2 regions of the Streptomyces shaanxiensis genome follow, and region 1 is predicted to be linked to the other one. Evidence: riboswitches for the same ligand, from Rfam matches in the RefSeq annotation. Region 1 holds a riboswitch; the other holds the start of a gene.
The links. Region 1 has a riboswitch for glycine ahead of gcvP (aminomethyl-transferring glycine dehydrogenase). Riboswitches for the same ligand answer to the same signal wherever they lie in the genome.
Positions count from the first base shown of each region.

Region 2: another riboswitch for glycine. It lies ahead of gcvT (glycine cleavage system aminomethyltransferase GcvT); the one in region 1 lies ahead of gcvP (aminomethyl-transferring glycine dehydrogenase).

Region 1 covers NZ_BAAAZY010000033.1:8,173-19,123, reverse strand. Annotated here, with positions in the region: gene ABD932_RS41620 (sensor histidine kinase) at 1-5, opposite strand, end outside; gene ABD932_RS41615 (APC family permease) at 380-2,335, shown strand; gene ABD932_RS41610 (hypothetical protein) at 2,437-2,958, shown strand; gene ABD932_RS41605 (DUF1707 SHOCT-like domain-containing protein) at 2,968-3,447, opposite strand; gene ABD932_RS41600 (TOBE domain-containing protein) at 3,557-3,952, shown strand; gene ABD932_RS41595 (TOBE domain-containing protein) at 4,031-4,450, shown strand; gene gcvP (aminomethyl-transferring glycine dehydrogenase) at 4,517-7,402, opposite strand; glycine riboswitch at 7,579-7,675, opposite strand; gene ABD932_RS41585 (PRC-barrel domain-containing protein) at 7,790-8,161, shown strand; gene ABD932_RS41580 (DNA polymerase IV) at 8,670-10,088, opposite strand; gene ABD932_RS41575 (MerR family transcriptional regulator) at 10,290-10,951, opposite strand, start outside.
Region 2 covers NZ_BAAAZY010000019.1:345,344-356,294, reverse strand. Annotated here, with positions in the region: gene gcvH (glycine cleavage system protein GcvH) at 1-209, opposite strand, end outside; gene gcvT (glycine cleavage system aminomethyltransferase GcvT) at 353-1,489, opposite strand; glycine riboswitch at 1,533-1,649, opposite strand; glycine riboswitch at 1,650-1,751, opposite strand; gene ABD932_RS32125 (AAA family ATPase) at 1,966-2,640, shown strand; gene ABD932_RS32120 (enhanced serine sensitivity protein SseB) at 2,792-3,583, shown strand; gene ABD932_RS32115 (enhanced serine sensitivity protein SseB C-terminal domain-containing protein) at 3,830-4,627, shown strand; gene ABD932_RS32110 (ABC transporter permease) at 4,983-5,981, shown strand; gene ABD932_RS32105 (ABC transporter substrate-binding protein) at 6,041-7,792, shown strand; gene ABD932_RS32100 (ABC transporter permease) at 7,862-8,869, shown strand; gene ABD932_RS32095 (ABC transporter ATP-binding protein) at 8,866-9,963, shown strand; gene ABD932_RS32090 (ABC transporter ATP-binding protein) at 9,960-10,951, shown strand, end outside.

The DNA.
Region 1 (10,951 bases):
TTCATCAGGTCTCAGCGAACCGCTCCGTGAGACCCCGGGCAGGCTTCTTGACGCATCCCTGGCGCCTCCCACAGGGACGTTGACACTGTCTTGACAAGGCAGGGGGCGGTCAGGGGTGACGCTGGGTGTACACCTCCTATCCACCGGAGCCACCCACCCCCATACAGCCCAGCAACCCCCGAAGAAGCCCCCGAGCTGAGCTCTTGACGGTCGCCCAACGCCGGCGCAGCGAGTCTTAACGGAAGCTTGACGCCGCTACGCCGGTTATCCATGGGCCCCAGCGTCACTCTCTGCTTACGCTGGTGCCGCCGTCCGCGTGATGGCCGGATTCCGACGTCGCCCCGCACATTGCGGCGTCCCGCACATCAGGAGCACGCCGATGGCCACGACCGAACACCCCCCGCCCAGTCGCCTGCGCGCCTGGATGCTGGAGGGCCTGTCCGACATGGGCAAGGGCCACGGCCGCCAGGCGGAGCAGGCCGAGTCCAAGCTGGAGCACAAGGGCCAGCCCTGGTACCGCGTCATGTGCCTCACCGGCGTCGACTACTTCTCGACCCTCGGCTACCAGCCCGGCATCGCGGCCCTCGCGGCCGGCCTGCTCTCCCCCATCGCCACGATCGTGCTAGTGATCGTCACCCTCGCCGGCGCCCTGCCCGTGTACCGGCGGGTGGCCGAGGAGAGCCCGCACGGCCAGGGCTCGATCGCGATGCTGGAGCGGCTCCTGACCTTCTGGAAGGGCAAGCTCTTCGTCCTGACCCTGCTGGGCTTCGCGGCCACGGACTTCCTGATCACCATCACCCTGTCGGCGGCGGACGCCTCGACCCACCTGGTCGAGAACCCGCACCTGGAAAGCGCGCTGCACGACAAGCAGCTGGTGATCACCCTGATCCTCGTGGCACTGCTGGGCGCGGTGTTCCTCAAGGGCTTCCTGGAGGCGATCGGCGTCGCCGTCGCCCTGGTCGCGAGCTATCTCGCGCTGAACGCCGTCGTCGTGGCCGTCGGCCTCTATCACGTCGTGACCGAGGGACACGTGGTCACCGACTGGTCCAGCGCCCTCACCGCCGAGCACGGCAACGTCTTCGTCATGATCGGCGTGGCCCTGATCGTCTTCCCCAAGCTCGCGCTCGGCCTCTCCGGCTTCGAGACCGGCGTCGCGGTGATGCCGCACGTCAAGGGCGACCCGGGCGAGACCGAGGAGAACCCCCAGGGCCGGATCCGGGACACGAAGAAGCTGCTCACCACCGCCGCCCTGATCATGAGCTGCTTCCTGATCGCGACGAGCTTCATCACCACGCTGCTGATCCCGGAGAAGGAGTTCGAGGCGGGCGGCGAGGCCAACGGCCGCGCCCTCGCGTTCCTCGCCCACGAGTACCTCGGCAACGCCTTCGGCACGGTCTACGACGCCTCGACGATCGCCATCCTGTGGTTCGCCGGCGCCTCCGCCATGGCCGGCCTTCTCAACCTGATGCCCCGCTATCTGCCCCGCTACGGCATGGCCCCGCACTGGGCGCGCGCGGTACGCCCCATGGTCATCGTCTTCACGCTGGTCGCGTTCCTGGTGACCTGGATCTTCGACGCGGACGTCGACGCCCAGGGCGGCGCCTACGCCACCGGTGTGCTGGTCCTGATCAGCTCCGCCGCGATCGCCGTGACCATCGCGGCCCGCGAGGCCGGCCAGCGCAAGTGGTTCATCGGCTTCGCGGTCATCTCGGCGGTGTTCCTCTACACGACGGTCGCGAACGTCATCGAGCGTCCCGACGGTGTGAAGATCGGCGCCTGCTTCATCGCCGGCATCATCCTCATCTCCCTGCTCTCGCGGCTGCTGCGCGCCTTCGAGCTCCGCGTGACCAGCGTGACCCTCGACGACATGGCGGAACGTTTCGTCCGGGACATCGCCAGCCGCAAGATCCGGTTCATCGCCAACGAGCCCGACCAGCGGGACAAGGCCGAGTACCGCGACAAGATCGAGCAGATCCGCAACGACAACGACGTCCCGGGCCAGGAGGACTTCGTCTTCGTCGAGGTGACGGTCACCGACCCGTCCGAGTTCGAGGCGGGCCTGACCGTACGCGGCGAGGTCATGCACAGCCGCTACCGCGTCCTCACCCTCGAGTCCTCCTCCGTCCCCAACGCCCTGGCCGCACTGCTCCTGCACGTCCGCGACTCGACCGGCTGCATCCCGCACATCTACTTCGAGTGGACCGAGGGCAACCCCTTCACCAACTTCCTGCGCTTCTTCCTCTTCGGCCAGGGCGAGGTCGCCCCGGTCACCCGCGAGGTGCTGCGCGAGGCGGAGCCGGACCGCGAGCGCAGGCCACGGGTGCACACGGGCTGAAACAGCCTCGGGCATCAGGATCGCGTCAACGTTGAACCGTAAGCCGTCAGAGCACCGTCAGCGGCGTTCGCTCCAGCACCGCCGACCCCTACGGTCTGCTTGTGCAAGGAAGCAGACCGAGTCCTGCTCCGGCCGGCGACCGCCACTGGCGTGGCAGCGCCCGGTTCGCCACGGGCTGCGCCCTGGTCTTCTTCGGTATGACCCTGCTGGTCGACCTGGACGCGGAGACCCTGACACCGTCCCGCGCGCTGCTGTGGCTGGCGATGACGGCCGTACTCTTCATGATCCTGCTCCCGCAGCGCGTGACCGCGGGCCCGGGATGGCTGGCGGTCCAGGGGCTCGTACGCCGACAGCGGGTGCGCACGGACGCACTGGTGGCCGTACGGCGGTACGGCGACGTCTCCGCACACCTGATCCTTCGTGACACCGACGGCCATCGCCTGAACCTGGACCCAAGGATCCTCGTCGCCAACCCGCTGCTGTGGCACGAGCTGGACACCGGGGTACGCCGCTCACGCGAACGCGGGACGCTGCTGGATGGTGCCGACGTGCTGGAGCAGTTGGGGCACCAGATCGACGACGCGACGGCACAGGCCGTACTCAGGGCGTCGGGGATCCACTGAACGCACCGCTCACGCGGCGGGCGATCTCCCGAACGGCGTGCGCCGTGCGGGACCGACCACGACCCGCCCGTACGCCTTCCGCCCGGCGATCTCGACCCCCAGCACGACCGGCGCGCCGGCGTCACCGGCCGGCCGCGCCTTGCCCTTGGCGTACTCGACCACCAGGGAGTCGGTGTCCACCACGACGCCCGGCCGGGTGACCAGCCTCAGGGTGCCGCCCCGCATGCCCTCGCCCCATCCGACCGAACCGCCCTGCTGCTCGATGCGGACCACGTCCTTGACCTCGACTCCGCCCGGCACCGCCGGCAGATCCAGCATCAGCTCGGCCGGCTCGGCCAAGGTGCGGGCGGAAAGGGCGGCACTCACCCGCTCGTCCAGCTCCTCCATGGTCAGCCGCCCGTCCCCCGCCGCGGAGTTCAGCGCGTCCACCACACGGTCCCGGTCCGCGTCCGAAGCGCGCAGCCCCGTACACGACAGCCCAGCCGACATCCCTCACCCCGATCACACGCCACCAACCCGAACTAACGCCATATCGCGTTACATCCAACGCCCAACCCCCCGCCCGCAGTTCCCGGCCCGTACCCCTATCGTGACCGCCATGCACTCCTACACGATCGGCCAGGCGGCGCGGCTGCTGGGTGTCAGCCCCGACACCGCCCGCCGCTGGGCGGACGCGGGCCGGGTGGCGACCCACCGCGACGAGAGCGGACGGCGCCTCATCGACGGCAAGGACCTCGCCGCGTTCTCGGTCGAACTCGCCAAGTCCGGCAGCGGCGAGGAGGAGACCTCGTACACCTCGGTCCGCAACGCCTTCCCCGGCATCGTCACCGCGATCAAGCTCGGCGACGTGGCGGCCCAGGTCGAGATCCAGGCAGGCCCGCACCGGCTGGTCTCCCTCCTCACCCGCGAGGCGGTCGAGGAACTGGGCCTGGAGGTCGGCATGGAGGCCACCGCCCGCGTGAAGTCGACGAACGTCCACATCGACCGCACGTAACCGGACAAGAGGGCCCACTACGGTAGGAATCGCAACCCCAAAACGCCACAAACTCCTACCCCCTGCGAGGCGTCCCCCATGAGCCTGAGCATCCGCAACCAGCTCTCCGGCACCGTCACCGCCATCACTCCCGGCGAGGTCATGGCAACGGTCAAGATCCGCCTCTCCGGCGGCCAGGACCTCACCGCGGCGATCACCCTGGAGAGCGTCGAGGACCTCGGCCTGGCCGAAGGCACCGCCGTGAAGGCCCTCGTGAAGGCCACGGAGATCTCCCTCGCCACCGCCCCGGTCAAGGGCCTGTCCATCCGCAACCAGCTCCCCGGCACGATCACCGCCCTCACCACGGGCGGCGCGATGGCATCGGTCAAGATCGCCGTGGAGGGCGCCGACCTGACCGCGGCCATCACCAAGGACGCCACCACCGACCTCGCCCTGTCCCCCGGAGTCCCCGTGGTCGCGCTGGTCAAGGCGACAGAGGTGGCACTGACGACGGCGTGACGCACGAGGGGCTCCGCCCGGCCAGGTACGGCACAGGCGGAGCCCCTCGATGACTACGTCGGTACGTCAGTCCTCGTACGCGTCCAGCGGCGGGCAGGAGCACACGAGGTTGCGGTCACCGAAGGCCTGGTCGATCCGGCGCACCGGGGGCCAGTACTTGTCGGCCACCGACACACCGGCCGGGAACACGGCCTCCTCACGGCCGTACGCGTGCTCCCACTCCCCGCCCAGCGCGCCGGCGGTGTGCGGAGCGTTCCGCAGCGGGTTGTCGTCGGCGGGCCACTCGCCCGACCCGACCTTCTCGATCTCCGCGCGGATGGCGATCATCGCCTCGCAGAACCGGTCGAGTTCGGCCAGGTCCTCGGACTCGGTCGGCTCGATCATCAGCGTCCCGGCCACCGGGAACGACATCGTCGGCGCGTGGAAGCCGTAGTCGATGAGCCGCTTGGCCACGTCGTCGACGCTCACCCCGGTCGCCTTGGTCAGCGGCCGCAGATCGATGATGCACTCGTGCGCGACCAGCCCGCCCGGCCCGTTGTAGAGCACCGGGTAGTGCGGCTCCAGCCGCTTGGCGACGTAGTTGGCGGACAGCACCGCCACCTGCGTGGCCCGCTTGAGCCCCTCGCCACCCATGAGCCGGACGTACGCCCACGAGATCGGCAGGATCCCGGCGGAGCCCCAAGGCGCGGCCGAGATCGGCCCGACGCCCGTCTCGGGCCCGGCGGCGGGCTGCAGCGGGTGGTTCGGCAGGTACGGCGCCAGGTGCGCCCGCACGGCGACGGGCCCGACGCCCGGACCGCCGCCACCGTGCGGAATGCAGAACGTCTTGTGCAGGTTCAGGTGGGACACGTCACCGCCGAAGTGCCCGGGCTTGGCAAGCCCCACAAGGGCGTTGAGGTTCGCGCCGTCGACGTACACCTGCCCGCCCGCGTCGTGCACCTGCGCGCAGATCTCGGCGACGTGCTCCTCGAACACACCGTGCGTCGACGGGTACGTGATCATCAGCACCGACAGTTCGTCGCGGTACTGCTCGATCTTCGCCCGCAGGTCCTCGACGTCGATCTCACCGTCGTCGGCGGTCTTCACGACGACGACCTTCATGCCGGCCATGACGGCGCTGGCGGCGTTGGTGCCATGGGCCGAGGACGGAATCAGACACACGGTCCGCTGCTCGTCCCCGTTGGCCCGGTGGTACCCGCGCACGGCGAGCAGCCCGGCCAGCTCACCCTGCGACCCGGCGTTGGGCTGCAGCGACACGTTGTCGTAGCCGGTGACCTCGGCGAGACGTTCCTCCAGCTCACGGATGAGCGTCAGATAGCCCTGCGCCTGCTCGGCGGGCGCGAACGGGTGCAGCTGCCCGAACTCCGGCCAGGTGACCGGCTCCATCTCGGTGGTCGCGTTGAGCTTCATCGTGCAGGAGCCCAGCGGGATCATGCCGCGGTCCAGCGCGTAGTCGCGGTCGGCGAGCCTGCGCAGGTAGCGCAGCATCGCCGTCTCGGAGCGGTGCTGGTGGAAGACGGGGTGCGTGAGGTACTCGTCGTCGCGCAGCAGCCCACCCGGCAGCGCGTCCGCGGCCGCCGCGTCCAGCGCCTCGATGTCGCCCTCGACCCCGAACGCCGTCCATACGGAGCCCAGTTGGGCCCGCGTGGTGGTCTCGTCGCAGGCGATGGACACGTGGTCGGCGTCGACGAGACGCAGGTTGACGCCGTTCTGCCGGGCGGCGGCGACGACCTCGGCGGCCTTCGCGGGCACCCGCACGGTCAAGGTGTCGAAGTAGGCACCGTGCACCACCTCGACCCCGCTCGCCGCAAGCCCCGCGGCAAGGACGGAGGCATACCGATGGGTCCGCCGAGCGATGCCCTTCAGCCCCTCGGGCCCGTGGTAGACGGCGTACATTCCGGCCATCACGGCGAGCAGCACCTGGGCGGTACAGATGTTGCTGGTCGCCTTCTCCCGGCGGATGTGCTGCTCACGCGTCTGGAGGGCCAGTCGGTACGCCTTGTTCCCGTCGGCGTCCACGGACACACCCACGAGCCGCCCGGGCAGGCTGCGCGCGAACTTCTCGTGCACGGCCATGTAGCCGGCGTGCGGCCCACCGAAGCCCATCGGCACACCGAACCGCTGCGTCGTGCCGACCGCGATGTCCGCCCCCAACTCACCGGGGGACTTCAGCAGCGTGAGCGCGAGCAGATCGGCGGCGACGGTGACGAGGGCACCGAGCTCGTGCGCCTGCTCGATGACGGGCTTGATGTCCCGTACGACACCGGAAGCGCCCGGGTACTGGAGGAGCACGCCGTTGATGTCACGCGAGGCGACGTCGGCCGGAATCCCAGCGCTGAGATCAGCGACGACGACCTCCACACCGGTCGGCTCGGCGCGGGTCTCGATCACGGCGATGGTCTGCGGAAGGACATCCGCATCGACCAGGAACAGGCCCTTCTTGTTCTTGCCCATACGCCGGGACAGGGCCATGGCCTCGGCGGCGGCCGTGCCCTCGTCGAGCAGCGAGGCACCCGAGGTCGGCAGCCCGGTGAGTTCGGCCACCATGGTCTGGAAGTTCAGCAGGGCTTCGAGCCGCCCCTGCGAGATCTCCGGCTGGTACGGCGTGTAGGCGGTGTACCAGGCCGGGTTCTCCATGACATTCCGCAGAATGACCGGCGGAGTGAACGTCCCGTAGTACCCGAGCCCGATCATCGAGTCCAGCACCTGATTGCGATCGGCGAGCGACCGCAGCTCGGCCAGCACCTCGGCCTCGGTACGCGCACCCGGCAGATCGAGCGAGTCAGCGTTCTTGATCACATCCGGCACCGCGGCGGCGGTGAGCTCGTCGAGCGAGCCGTATCCGACCTGGGCGAGCATCTTGGCCCGAGCCTCATGATCAGGACCGATATGACGCTGCTCGAAGGGAATACCCTGCTCGAGCTCGGAGAGCGGAATGCGATGGGCGGTCATTGCGGAGGCCTCCTGGTCTGACACGACCTTCGAGGGGCACCACGGCGCGGGTACCCGGACGGCCTCCCCCTCTGTCATCTCAACCTGAGAGCTTCACCGGGTCACCCAAGGGCTCCCGGCTTTCACCGTCGGTGAGAGCGGAAGCCGTCGACACCCGCCCTGCTTTCCAGAGTGACCTCGTCCGTGCGGTACGTGTGCCTGAGAGATTCCGGGGAGGATTTGCTCCTTCGGCGCCTCCGGATGGTGTCCGGAGAGCTCTCCCGCACGGGGTCAGCAGCCGCTAGCAAGCCTACCAGCGGGGTCAACGCACGAACCTTCGAGTGGCCGCGCTCACCAATCTGCCCTTTCGTAGTGCTTACGTATGAGTTGCGACCAAGTGGAGGGCCCGTGCAGACCGACATCGATCCGCGCAATCTGATCGGCCGCAAGGCCTTCGACCGCAACGGCACCAAGATCGGCACCATCGACGAGGTCTATCTCGACGACGCGACCGGAGTACCGGAATGGGCGGCGATACGCACCGGCCTGTTCTCCCGAGACGCCTTCGTCCCCTTGGAGCCCAGCGAACTCGTGGAAGGCACCCTCCACGTCCCCTTCGAGCGCGCCCTGATCAAGGACGCCCCCGACTTCGGCGTAGGCCGCCACCTCTCCCCCGAACAGGAACTCCAGCTCTACCACCACTACGGCCTGGACGTGACCCCTCCACCCCCCATCCCGGACCGAGACTTCGGCAACCTGGCAGGCACGGAGGACACCTGACAGGCCCATCCCCCCAGCCCCGACGCCCGTCTCGGCCCACAACCACCCCACAGCCCTGCCGCTTCACCCACCTCAACCACCATCCCCGCGCAGCCGACGTCCCCCACCTCGCACAGCCCATGTAGAGCCCCGCCCATCCCACGGCACCCCACACAGCCGAAGCCCGCGGGGCCAGCAAGAGCCATGCCCACGGAGCCTTGAGCAGCCGAGCCCACAGCGCCTGCGGCCACGCAACCTGAGCATCCAGGCCCTCCGAGCCCTCCAGCCGTCCTCACACAGCCGACCCCAGCCACCCGACGCACCGCTCACCCAGCCCGCGGCACCCGAACCCACCCACTCACCTAGCCTGCGGGCAGTCGTGCCGCTGGGGCGGCACGGGTGGGCGCAGGCGGCACCCCGCAAGCGCGGGCGAGCGTCCCCACCTCCAGCGCAACCACAACCCGCGACACACATCCAGGCACAGGGCACCCACACTCGCAGTCGACCCGCACCCTCAGTGACCCACCCTCTAGCCGCCCGACACCGCAGGCGCCACCCCGGAGTCCCCTTCCTCCTCCCCCTCCCCACCACCCGCTCCCGAATCCCCGGGTCTTCGCGACACCAACGGCAACGGCTCCGCCGCCTCCAACCCCGGATCGTCAACCCGAAACGTCCGCACCCGCCCCGGCTCGGACTCAGGCGTCTCGAACCGCACGGTCACCCGCCCCAGCCCACTGCCCTGCACCCACCCATGCCCGTACTCGACGTGCCGCACGTCATGCCCCGCAGCCCACCGCCGCCCGGCAGGCACCACCTCCCGCTCCTCCGCCGGCTCATCGTGATCCCCCTCCTCCTCGAAGTGCTCGCCCCGCTCCCCCGCCGCCTGCGCGAACAGATCCTCCTGCGTGTAGTCGGCCAGCCCACTCACCCCGACCCCCAGCAGCCGCACACCCCCCGTCGTGTCCACGGCATCCAGCAACCGTGCCGCAGCCTCCCGCACCACCGCCGGATCATCCGTAGGCCCCCGCAGCGTCTCGGACCGCGTCAGCGTGGAGAAGTCGTACCGCCGCACCTTCAGCACGATCGTCCGCCCGGACAACCCCGCCCCACGCAACCGCCGCACACACCGGTCGGCCAGCCGCTGCACCTCCAGCCCCACCCGGACCCGGTCATGAATGTCCACGTCATACGTGTCCTCGACCGACACCGACTTGGCCTCCCGCTCGGCCACCACGGGCCGCTCGTCATGCGCCAGCGCCATGGCGTACAGGGCATGCCCATGAGCCTTGCCGAGCAGCCGGACGAGCTCGTCCTCCCCCGCCTCGGCGATCTCGTCCACGGTATGGATCCCGGCCCGCCGCAGATGGTCCCCCGTCGCCGGCCCCACCCCCGGCAACGTCCGCACGGACATCGGCCCGAGCATGGCCCTCTCTGTCCCCGGCTCGATCAGCACCAGCCCGTCGGGCTTCGCCTGCTCCGAGGCGATCTTCGCCAGCATCTTGGAAGCGGCCAGCCCCACCGACCCCGCAAGCCCGGTGACCGCCCGTATGTCGGCACGCAGCTTCGTCCCCACCAGCCGCGCCGACTGCTCGTCCCACGCCGCTCCCACTGTCTCCAGATCCACGAACGCCTCATCCAGGCTCAGCGGCTCCACCAGCGGCGACAGCTCCCGCAGCAGCGCCATCACCTGCTCGCTGATCTCCCGGTAGATCCCGAAGCGCGGCACGAGATACGCGGCATTCGGCGCCAGCCGACGCGCCTGCGCCGTCGGCATCGCCGAGTGCACCCCGAAAACCCGAGCCTCGTAGGACGCGGTGGCGACGACTCCCCGCGGCCCGAGCCCGCCCACGATCACGGCCTTCCCGCGCAGGCTCGGCTTGGATGCCTGCTCCACCGAGGCGTAGAAGGCATCCATGTCGAGATGCAGGATCGTGGGCGCGTTTCTCACATCTCCGATGCTGCCTCACGCCACTGACAATGCCCCGCTACGACTGCCCGAAGGCGGCCGACGAGCGGCGCCTCCCGCGCCCGCCGGCAAGCCGTCCCGTCAAACCGCCGGCCCCAACCCGCCCGGCAGATACGAGGCTCCCGAACGTCCTCGAGCGATAGCCGCCCGGATCACTCGGCCCGCTCGGATCGCTCTGTCCGCTCAGACAGCCCGATTACGCCGCCGAGCCAACTCGTCCGCCGGATTGTGCCCGACCAGCGTCTCCCCGGTGTCGATCCGCTCCCCGTGCAGCTGCGACAGGGCGCTCTCGACGTCCCGCCACACGACACCCACGGCGATCCCGAAGATCCCCTGCCCACCCTGGAGCAGCGCGTGCACCTCGTCCGGCGAGGTGCACTCGTACACCGTCGCACCGTCGCTCATCAGCGTCATGCGCTCCAGATCACGAAAGCCCCGCTCCCGCAGATGCTGCACAGCGGTACGGATGTTCTGCAGCGAAACTCCGGTGTCGAGGAATCGCTTGACGATCTTCAGGACGACGACGTCCCGGAAGCTGTACAGCCGCTGCGTCCCCGACCCGTACGCGGGCCGCACACTCGGCTCGACCAGGCCGGTGCGCGCCCAGTAGTCGAGTTGCCGGTAGGTGATACCGGCGGCCGCACACGCCGTCGGACCGCGGTAGCCGATCTGCTCGGTCTCCATGGACGCCGCCCCTCCACCGCTGCTCGGCACGGCCGTCGGTCGCTGCGGAGCGTGATCGGCCGCGCTGCCCTGAAGCGGGCCGCTGGGATGGGGGTACCCCCTGCTCGAACGAAGTTGAGTGCCCGGGGGAGGGTACGGTCCGCTCGCCCCGAGACTGCGCC
Region 2 (10,951 bases), on a different contig from region 1:
TACAGGTCGGACACCGACTTGGTCGACTCCAGCTCGCCGCAGGTGTCACCCGCGGTCACGGTCGAGCCGACCTCGGGGAGCTGGGCGTAGACGACATCGCCGAGCGCGTTGGCCGCGAACTCGGTGATGCCGACCGTCGAGACGCCGTCCTCGGCGGTCGACAGCCACTCGTGCTCCTTGCTGTAGCGCAGCTGCTGGGGGTTGCTCATGGCCTGAATTCTCCTGTACGCGCGGGAGTGGTGATGAATGGGGGACTGCTGGAAGCGTGCGTGAGCAGCGCAAATGTGCGCAGGGTCACGGGGTCGCCGCTGTCAGTGTGTACTTTTCGGCGCTGGATCCGCCGCTTCCACTGTTACTTCTGGCGCTTGTAGAACGGCAGCGCCACGACCTCGTACGGCTCATGGCTGCCGCGGATGTCCACACCGACCCCGGCCGTGCCGGGCGCCGAGTGCGCCGCGTCGACGTAGGCCATGGCGATGGGCTTGCCCAGCGTGGGGGAGGGCGCACCGGAGGTGACCTCGCCGATCACCTCGCCGCCGGCGACGACCGGGTACCCGGCGCGCGGGACGCGACGCCCCTCGGCGACCAGGCCGACGAGGACGCGGGGCGGGTTCTCCGCGGCGCGGGAGGCGGCCTCCTGCAGCGCCTCGCGCCCGACGAAGTCGCCCTCCTTCTCGAACTTCACCACCCGGCCGAGCCCGGCGTCGAAGGGGGTGAGGGAGGTCGACAGCTCATGGCCGTACAGCGGCATGCCCGCCTCGAGGCGCAGGGTGTCCCGGCAGGAGAGACCGCAGGGGACCAGGCCGACGCCCTCGCCCGCCTTGGTCAGCGCCTGCCACAGCTCGACGGCGTGCTCCGGCTTCACGAACAGCTCGAAACCGTCCTCGCCGGTGTAGCCGGTGCGCGCGATGAGCGCGGGGACGCCGGCGACGGTGCCGGGCAGGCCGGCGTAGTACTTCAGGCCGTCCAGGTCGGCGTCGGTGAGGGACTTCAGGATGCCGGGGGACTCGGGGCCCTGGACGGCGAGCAGTGCGTAGGCGTCCCGGTCGTCACGGACCTCGGCGTCGAAGCCGGCGGCGCGCTCGGTCAGCGCGTCCAGGACGACCTGGGCGTTGGAGGCGTTGGCGACGACCAGGTATTCGGAAGAAGCGGCGTCGGTCCCGGCGAGCCGGTAGACGATCAGGTCGTCGAGGATGCCGCCGTCGGCCTGGCAGATCATGGTGTAGCGGGCGCGGCCGACACCGACGGAGGCGATGTTGCCGACGAGGGCGTGGTTCAGCAGCTGGGCCGCCTCCGGCCCCGTCACCGTGATCTCGCCCATGTGCGAGAGGTCGAACAGGCCGGCCTTGGTGCGTACGGCGTTGTGCTCGTCGCGCTCGGAGCCGTAGCGCAGCGGCATGTCCCAGCCGGCGAAGTCGGTCATCGTCGCGCCGAGCGAACGATGCAGGGCATCGAGCGCGGTGTGACGGAGTTCTCCTGTACTGCTCATCGGTCGGTCGTCTCCCAGGGCATGACATCACGGGCGAGGTCGTTCCTCCCCATCTGTCATCGGAACCTGAGAGGTTCGCCATGACCCGCGTATGACGAGGTCACGGCTTGCACCTTGGGTGGAGCCGCTGAAGACGCAGCGGCCCGCTTTTCAGATGTGCCTCGCCCGCGCGGTAACGGGGCCTGAGAGATTCAAGGGAGGGACTTGCTCCTTCGGCGCCCCAGCGACGCACTGCTGCTGGGGACTCTCCCGCGCGGATTCAAACGGCCGGTATGCAGTTGGCGCGCACATCATTGCACGCATCCGGGCGTCGCGGCAGGGGGGTCGGGTACAGGTGTCACACAGGGTCCACAGGGAAATACAGCACCCTGTAGCAGGCTTGTTGCGGTAAGAGAACGGAAACGAGAGACGCCGGGTATTACCTTCTCTTTACACTCGACGGGGATGGGACTCGTGACCCGCTCCAGGGGAGGACGATCAAGGTGAAGAGGACCACGGCGTACGCCACGACCTCGGGCCTCGCGCTGCCGAAGCAGCCCACGACTCCCGTCCGGGCGGCGCGCGACGCGCGCCCGGTCCCCGTGGTCCGCGACCTGCGCGAGCGCTCCGGACACAGCCCGCACGCCCTGCTCTTCGGCCCCAAGGACCTCGTCGTGGTCACCGGTCTGCCCGGCAGCGGCAAGTCCACGCTGATGAAGCGGACCGTGAAGGGCGTCCGCATCGACTCCCAGGACACCCGGGACCGCTGGGAAGCCCGCATGCCCGGCTTCCTCCCCTACCCCCTCTACCGCCCCCTGGTCCGCCTCGCGCACTACGCCGGACTGCGCCGCGCCCTGCGCTCCGGCGCGGGCGTCGTCGTGCACGACTGCGGTACGCAGGCCTGGGTGCGCGGCTGGCTGGCCCGCGAGGCCCGCCGCCGCGGCGGCACCCTGCACCTGCTGCTGCTCGACGTCACCCCGCACACGGCCCTGGAGGGCCAGCGCGAGCGCGGCCGAGGCGTCTCGCGCTACGCCTTCCTGCGCCACCGCAGAGCGGCCTCCGGCCTGCTGCGCTCGGTGGAGAAGGGCGACCTGCCCCAGCGGTGCGGCTCGGCGGTGCTGATCGACAGGTCGGCGGCGGACGTACTGCGCCGGATCGGGTTCGTGGGCTGAGCGGCCGCGGACCTGGCGGACCTCGCGGCCGCGGACCTGGCGGACCTCGCGGCCGCGAACCTGGCGGACCTCGCGGTCGCGGACCTGCGCGGGCCGGACACCCGATAGCCTTTCGAGCCACAGACGTGGTTCACAGCAGGCGGTCATTCAGATGGACTTCGCAGCGGATCTCCCCGCGGACTTCCCGGCACACGCACACCTCCACCCGCACGGCGGATGGCCCGGCAACGAGCTGGAGGAGGTGCTCTCGGCCTCCCTCGGCATGCCCTCGGCGGGCGGCCGGATCATCGAGGTGCTGGGCCGCAGCTTCGTCTGGGTGCCCCTGCCCAACGGCGGCGGCCCGCACAGCGGCCCGCTGGACCTGCCCACGGTGCAGATCGAGGGCCAGGTGTACGTCCCGGTCTTCAGCTCCGAGGAACAGTTCCGCCAGGTCGTCGGCTCCCACATGTCGTACACCATCGCCCCCGCGGTCGAGTTCGCCCGTGGCCTGCCCCCGCAGGTGGGCATCGCCGTGAACCCCGACGGCGTGGTCGGCGTCCCGCTGCCCCCGACGGCGGTGGCCGAGCTGTGCCGCGTGGGCCGCACCCCGCTGGACGGCCTCACCACCGGCGGCCGCGTCAGGCTCTACGAGCCCGACTGGCAGGAAGACCCGATCGACTTCCTCGCGACCGCCTCGGCCGAGTTCGCGGCGACCGGAGTGGTCGCCACGGCCCGCCGCTGCCTCGCGGCGATCGAAACGGCCGCGCCGGTGATGTTCATAGGCGTCGAACTCTCCCAATGGGAGGGCGACTTGCGCGCCGCTCCCATGGACGCCCTCGCCCGCACCCTGGGCCGAACCCCGGTCCAGTGGCCGGTCAACCTGGTCCTCCTCGACGTCGCCCAGGACCCGGTGATCGACTGGATGCGCGCAAAGGTGCGCCCCTTCTATCAACGGGACTCGTAACGTCCCTCAGGGGGCAGCGCCCTGACGGGGCGCGGGGCTGTATACATGTGCGGCTCCGCCGCGTGGGCGCGACAAGCCACACACGACCAGCAGCCCGCGGACCACAATAGGTCCCGAGCTCTCCACGGCTCTCCCGGCGGAGCGCCTAAGCTGGGCTCATAGCTCGGTCGGTTCAAATCGACGGAGTCACGACGCTCGGTCGGCCAAGCCGACGGAGTCACGACGTTTCCCGAAGGGGCGGTAAAGGTGAGCGCGAGCGGCACGACCTCGACCGGACAGGTCGAGCACATGCTGCGCCAGGTGACGCCCGGGCGCTACGACGCCTACGAGGCCCTCCTGCGCGCGCTCGCGACCCCGTCCACCGGCCAGATCTGGATGCTGCTGTGGCACGGCCAGGCCGGCTCCCCGGACGCCCAGTACGGAAACATGGAGGTCGAGGGCTACGGCTACGCCCCGTGCGTCACCTCCGCCCAGGAGCTGTCGGCCAGCGGCTGGAACCGCTCGTACGAGGTCGTCGACGGAGTCGACGTGGCCCGCACCCTCTACCCGGACCACTACGGCCTGTGGCTGAACCCGCACGCCCAGGGCGGTGGCGTCGGCATCCCCTGGCTCGACCTGCGCCGCATCGCCACCGGCCTGGACCGCCAGCCCGCCGGTCCCCTCCGGCTGTCGGAACCCGGGATCGAGATCCCGCAGTTCTACGCCCTGCTCGCGCAGAACGCCCACCGCACCCCGGCCGTTCGCGCCCTGCGCCGTGCCTGGGTGCAGCCGGCGCTCGGTGCGCCGTATCTCGCCATCGGGCTCGACGTGTACGACACCAGCCCGCCCGCCGTGGACTCGGTGCGCTCGATGATGTCGCAGTCGATCGGCGCGGTCCCGGACGGGCTGCCCGTCTCGACCGTGGCGATGTCCGACGAGTGCGACCCGGTCGCCATGTGGATGCGCGCGAACGGCCGCCCCTTCTACGACCGCGAGGCACACGCGGCGCCCGCCCAGGCTCCCGCCGCCGGATACGGCTATCCGCCGGTCCGCGGGGGCTACTGAGCGGAAGCGGATCTTCACGGCCGTTCCCACGCCGTACCGCAGCCTTTACGTTACGGCCATATTTCTTCGCGCGTAGATGGCGGCGAATCGTCGCGAAGGTCAATGATTTTGCCGCTGTGTCTCAACTGTCCGGCGTCCGGGGGTCGCTACCCACTGTTCGGATAACGGAATCCCCAGGTCTGCATCACGGTTGCGCATACTTTCTTCGCCAGATCTGGCGGGTGATCGCGACGACGCTGAAGACTCCCCATCCAGACACGGGATCGGTCGATCCTGTGATCGACCGCAAGTCGACAAAGCCGTAATCCACGGCGGGTGTAGGCCGGTTACCGCCGGCGAGAGGGGTCAGGTCACTGTGACCGCACCGATCGAGACCACTGGGGCGCAGGCAGAGGCACAGCCGGAGGCTGTACTCGTCGGCGTCGACAAGGGGCAGATCGAGGGTCGTTCCCTGGGGCAGATCGCCTGGTCCCGTTTCAAGAAGGACAAGGTTGCCGTGGCCGGCGGGGTCATCGTGATCCTGCTGATCCTGCTCGCGATCCTCTCCCGTCCCATCCAGGCGATGTTCGGCCTGGACCCCAACGCCCTCAACCAGGATCTGATCGACCCCAACACCTCGCTGCCCAAGGGTGACTTCGGCGGCATGAGCTGGGAGCACCCGCTCGGTGTGGAGCCGAAGTTCGGCCGGGACATCGCCACCCGGATCCTGGAGGGCTCCTGGGTCTCGCTGGTCGTCGCCTTCGGGGCCACGATCCTGTCCAACACGATCGGCGCCGTCCTGGGTGTCGTGGCCGGCTACTACGGCGGACGTGTCGACACGATCATCAGCCGGCTGATGGACACCTTCCTGGCGTTCCCTCTCCTGCTGTTCGCGATCGCCATCTCCGCCACCCTGCAGGGCGGTGCCTTCGGGCTGGAAGGCCTGCCGCTGCACATCAGCGTGCTGATCTTCGTCATCGGCTTCTTCAACTGGCCTTATCTGGGCCGTATCGTCCGGGGCCAGACGCTGGCCCTGCGCGAGCGGGAGTTCGTCGACGCCTCCCGGGGGATGGGGGCCAAGGGGCCGTACATCCTCTTCCGGGAGCTGCTGCCGAACCTCGTGGGCCCGATCATCGTCTATTCGACGCTGCTCATCCCGACCAACATCCTCTTCGAGGCGTCCCTGAGCTTCCTCGGCGTCGGCATCCAGCCCCCGCAGGCGTCCTGGGGCGGCATGATCAACCAGGCGGTCGACTACTACCAGGTCGACCCCCAGTTCATGATCGTGCCTGGTCTGGCCATCTTCGTGACCGTGCTGGCGTTCAATCTGCTCGGCGACGGTCTCCGTGACGCTCTCGACCCGCGCAGCCGCTGAACCGCGGTCGCGCAGAGAGTCCAACAGGTTTTCCAACAATGGAGGGGAAGCAGACCATCATGCGAAGGTCAGCGCTGGCCGCGATCGCGGCCATCGGCAGTGCGAGCTTGCTGCTTTCGGCTTGCAGCAAGGCCGATGACAACTCGGACAACAACGGAAACAAGTCGGCTGGGGCCAACGCAGCGACCAAGGGTGTCGTCAACGCCTCCACCCAGAAGGGTGGGACGGTCACGTACGAGTACTCGGACGTCCCGGACTCCTTCGACCCCGGCAACACGTACTACGCGTACATGTACAACCTCAGCCGGCTGTACGCCCGCCCGCTGATGACCTTCAAGCCCGCCGCCGGTGAGGCCGGCAACGAGCTGGTCCCGGACCTCGCGGCGAGCCCCGGTGAGCCCAGCGACGGCGGCAAGACCTGGACGTACAAGCTGCGTTCGGGCCTGAAGTACCAGGACGGCACGCCGATCACCTCGAAGGACGTCAAGTACGCCGTCGAGCGCTCCAACTTCGCGCGTGACGTGCTCTCCCTCGGCCCGAACTACTTCCAGCAGTTCCTCGAGGGCGGCGACAAGTACAAGGGCCCCTACAAGGACAAGAGCGCCGAGGGCCTGAAGTCCATCGAGACGCCGGACGACACCACGATCGTCTTCAAGCTCAACCGTGCCTTCCAGGAGTTCGACTACCTGGTCGCGACGCCGCAGACCGCGCCGGTGCCCCAGGCCAAGGACAAGGGCATCGACTACGTCAAGAGCATCGTTTCCTCGGGCTCGTACCAGTTCGAGAGCTACGAGGAGGGCAAGCAGGCCGTCCTCGTCCGCAACAAGAACTGGGACGCGAAGACGGACCCGCTGCGCAAGCAGTACCCGGACAAGATCGTCGTCAAGCTCAAGGTCAACGCCGAGACGATCGACCAGGACGTCCAGGCCGGTACGGCGATCGACCTGGGTGGTACCGGTGTCCAGGCCGCGACCCAGGCGAAGGTCGTCAACGACGCCTCGCTGAAGGCCAACACGGACAACACCTACGGTGGCCGCCTGGTCTACATGGCGATCAACACCCAGGTCGCGCCGTTCGACAAGGTCGAGTGCCGCAAGGCCGTCCAGTACGCCATCGACAAGGTCTCCGTGCAGACCGCCGAGGGCGGCCCGATCCGCGGTGACATCGCCACCACCGTCCTTCCGCCGGACATCCCGGGCTACGAGAAGGCGGACGTCTACGCCACCGACGGCAACAAGGGCGACGCGGCGAAGGCCAAGGAGCAGCTGAAGGCCTGCGGCAAGTCGACCATCAGCACCAACATCTCGGCGCGCAGCGACCGCCCGCAGGAGATCGACGCGGCCACCGCGATCATCGCCTCGCTGAAGAAGGTCGGCATCAACGCCAGCCTGAAGCAGTACCCGTCGGGCAAGTACTTCACCGACTACGCGGGTGTGCCGGAGTTCGACAAGAAGCAGAACATCGGTCTGCACATGATGCAGTGGGGTGCCGACTGGCCGTCCGGCTACGGCTTCCTCCAGCAGATCCTGCACGGTGACGCGATCGGCGCCTCGGGCAACACCAACCTCTCGTACATCGACGACAAGGAGATCAACGAGACGCTGGAGAAGGCCATCGCCACCGAGGACGAGGCCGAGCGCAACAGCCTGTACGCCCAGATCGACAAGCGCGCGATGGACCAGGCGGCGATCGTCCCGCTGACCTACTTCAAGGTCCTGCTGTACCGCCCCGCCAACTTCACCAACCTGGTGTCCACGGCGGCCTTCAGCGGTCAGTACGACTACCTCAACATCGGCACGACCAAGAAGTAGCCCCGGAAGGCAGGTGAAGGCATTGGTGCCCGCGGGCTCAGCGGCCCGCGGGCACCAGCGCCGGTCCCCGTGATCTCGTACATCCTCCGTCGGACGTTCGCGGCAGTGATCCTGCTGTTGGTCGTCACCGCGGTCACCTTCGCGATCTTCTTCCTGCTGCCACGGATGGCCGGCCAGACCGCCGACCAACTCGCGCAGCAGTACATCGGAAAGAGCCCGACGAAGGCCGACATCGCCGCGGTCAAGCAGAACCTCGGTCTGGACCAGCCCCTGTACGTCCAGTACTGGCACTTCATCAAGGGGATCGTGGCCGGCGCCACCTATGACCTGGGCCCCACCACGACGCACTGCAACGCGCCGTGCTTCGGCTACTCCTTCAAGAACCACGTCGAGGTCTGGCCGCAGCTCACCTCCCGCCTTCCGGTGACCCTCTCGCTGGCCGGCGGCGCCGCCGTGCTGTGGCTGGTGTCCGGTGTGCTGATCGGCGTGATCTCCGCGCTCAAGCCGCGCAGCTTCTTCGACCGCGCGTTCATGGGCGTCGCGCTCGCCGGTGTCTCGCTGCCCATGTTCTTCACGGGCAACCTGGCGCTGCTGCTCTTCACCTTCCAGTGGCCGATCTTCGGCCGCACCTATGTACCGTTCACCGAGAATCCGGCCCAGTGGGCCAACACGCTCTTCCCGGCCTGGTGTTCGCTCGCCCTGCTGTACTCCGCCATCTACGCGCGGCTCACCCGCTCGGGCATGCTGGAGACGATGAACGAGGACTTCATCCGCACGGCCCGCGCCAAGGGCCTGCGCGAGCGCAAGGTGGTGGCCCGGCACGGGCTGCGGGCCGCGCTGACCCCGATCATCACCGTCTTCGGCATGGACCTGGGCCTGCTGCTCGGCGGCGCCGTGATCACCGAGACCGTGTTCTCGCTGCCCGGCATCGGCCAGTACGCGGTGCAGGGCATCACCGACAACGACCTGCCCCCGATCCTCGGCGTCACCCTGCTCGCCGCCTTCTTCGTCGTGATCGCAAATCTCCTGGTGGACCTGCTGTACGCCGCCGCCGACCCGCGCGTGAGGCTCTCGTGACCGAACTCTCCAAGACCGGCGCCGCAGTGGGCGAGCCCACGAGCTCACCCGCGAACGCGCCCGACGCCTTCCTCGCGGTCCGAGACCTCAAGGTGCACTTCCCCACCGACGACGGCCTGGTCAAGTCGGTCGACGGGCTCACCTTCCAGGTGGAGAAGGGCAAGACCCTCTGCATCGTGGGCGAGTCGGGCTCCGGCAAGTCCGTCACCTCGCTGGCGATCATGGGCCTGCACCGGCTCGGCTCGCGCGGCAAGAACGTGCGGATGTCCGGCGAGATCTGGCTGGACGGCAAGGAACTGGTCGGCGCCGACCCGGACGAGGTGCGCCGGCTGCGCGGCCGCGAGATGGCGATGATCTTCCAGGATCCGCTGTCCGCGATGCACCCGTACTACACGATCGGCAACCAGATCGTGGAGGCGTACCGGGTCCACCACGACGTCAACAAGAAGACCGCGCGCAAGCGGGCGATCGAGATGCTCGACCGGGTCGGCATCCCCGAGCCCGGCAAGCGGGTCGACAACTACCCGCACGAGTTCTCCGGCGGTATGCGCCAGCGCGCGATGATCGCCATGGCGCTGGTCAACAACCCCGAACTGCTCATCGCGGACGAGCCGACGACCGCCCTCGACGTCACCGTCCAGGCGCAGATCCTCGACCTCATCCGGGACCTGCAGAAGGAGTTCGGCTCCGCGGTCGTCCTCATCACCCACGACCTCGGTGTGGTCGCCGAGATCGCCGACGACGTCCTGGTGATGTACGGCGGCCGGTGCGTGGAGCGCGGCAGCGTCGACGACGTCTTCGAGCGGCCGCAGCACCCGTACACCTGGGGTCTGCTCGGCTCGATGCCGCGCATCGACCGGGAGACCTCCGACCGGCTCATCCCGGTCAAGGGTCAGCCGCCGAGCCTCATCAACGTCCCCTCGGGCTGCGCCTTCCACCCCCGCTGCCCGTACGCGGACATCCCCAAGGGCGATGTCACCCGTACCGTGCGCCCGGAGCTCCAGCAGGTCGGCGGCGGGCACTTCTCCGCGTGCCACCTCTCGCCGGAGGACCGCACGCGGATCTGGACCGAAGAGATTGCGCCGAAGCTGTGAGTGAGACGAAGAAATCGGACGCGGCCGTCCCGGCGCAGGCGTCGGCTCCCGTCGCGGAGCGCGAGGTGCTGCTCAAGGTCGAGGGCCTGCAGAAGCACTTCCCGATCCGCAAGGGCGTCCTGCAGCGCCAGGTCGGCGCGGTCAAGGCGGTCGACGGCATCGACTTCGAGGTGCGCAAGGGCGAGACCCTCGGCGTGGTCGGCGAGTCGGGCTGCGGCAAGTCGACCATGGGCCGGGTCATCACGCGGCTCCAGGACCCGACGGGCGGCTCGATCCACTTCGAGGGCCAGGACATCACGCGGCTGAGCACGGCCGGGATGCGTCCGCTGCGGCGGGACATCCAGATGATCTTCCAGGACCCGTACGGCTCCCTGAACCCGCGGCACACCATCGGCGGCATCGTCTCGGCGCCGTTCCGGCTCCAGGGCGTCGAGCCCGAGGGCGGGGTGAAGAAGGAGGTCCAGCGGCTCCTGGAGCTGGTGGGTCTGAGCCCCGAGCACTACAACCGCTACCCGCACGAGTTCTCCGGCGGTCAGCGCCAGCGCATCGGCATCGCCCGGGCGCTCGCCCTGAAGCCGAAGCTGGTGGTGGCGGACGAGCCGGTGTCCGCGCTGGACGTGTCGATCCAGGCCCAGGTCGTGAACCTGATGGACGACCTCCAGGAGGAACTCGGCCTGACGTACGTGATCATCGCGCACGACCTCTCGGTCGTCCGGCACGTCTCGGACCGTATCGCGGTGATGTACCTCGGCAAGATCGTCGAACTCGCCGACCGCACCTCGCTGTACGAGGCGCCGATGCACCCGTACACCAAGGCCCTGATGTCGGCCGTGCCGGTGCCGGACCCCAAGCGCCGGGGCGCCAAGAGCGAGCGCATCCTGCTCCGCGGGGACGTGCCCTCGCCGATCTCGCCGCCGAGCGGCTGCCGCTTCCACACGCGGTGCTGGAAGGCGACGGAGGTCTGCAAGTCGACGGAGCCGCCGCTGCT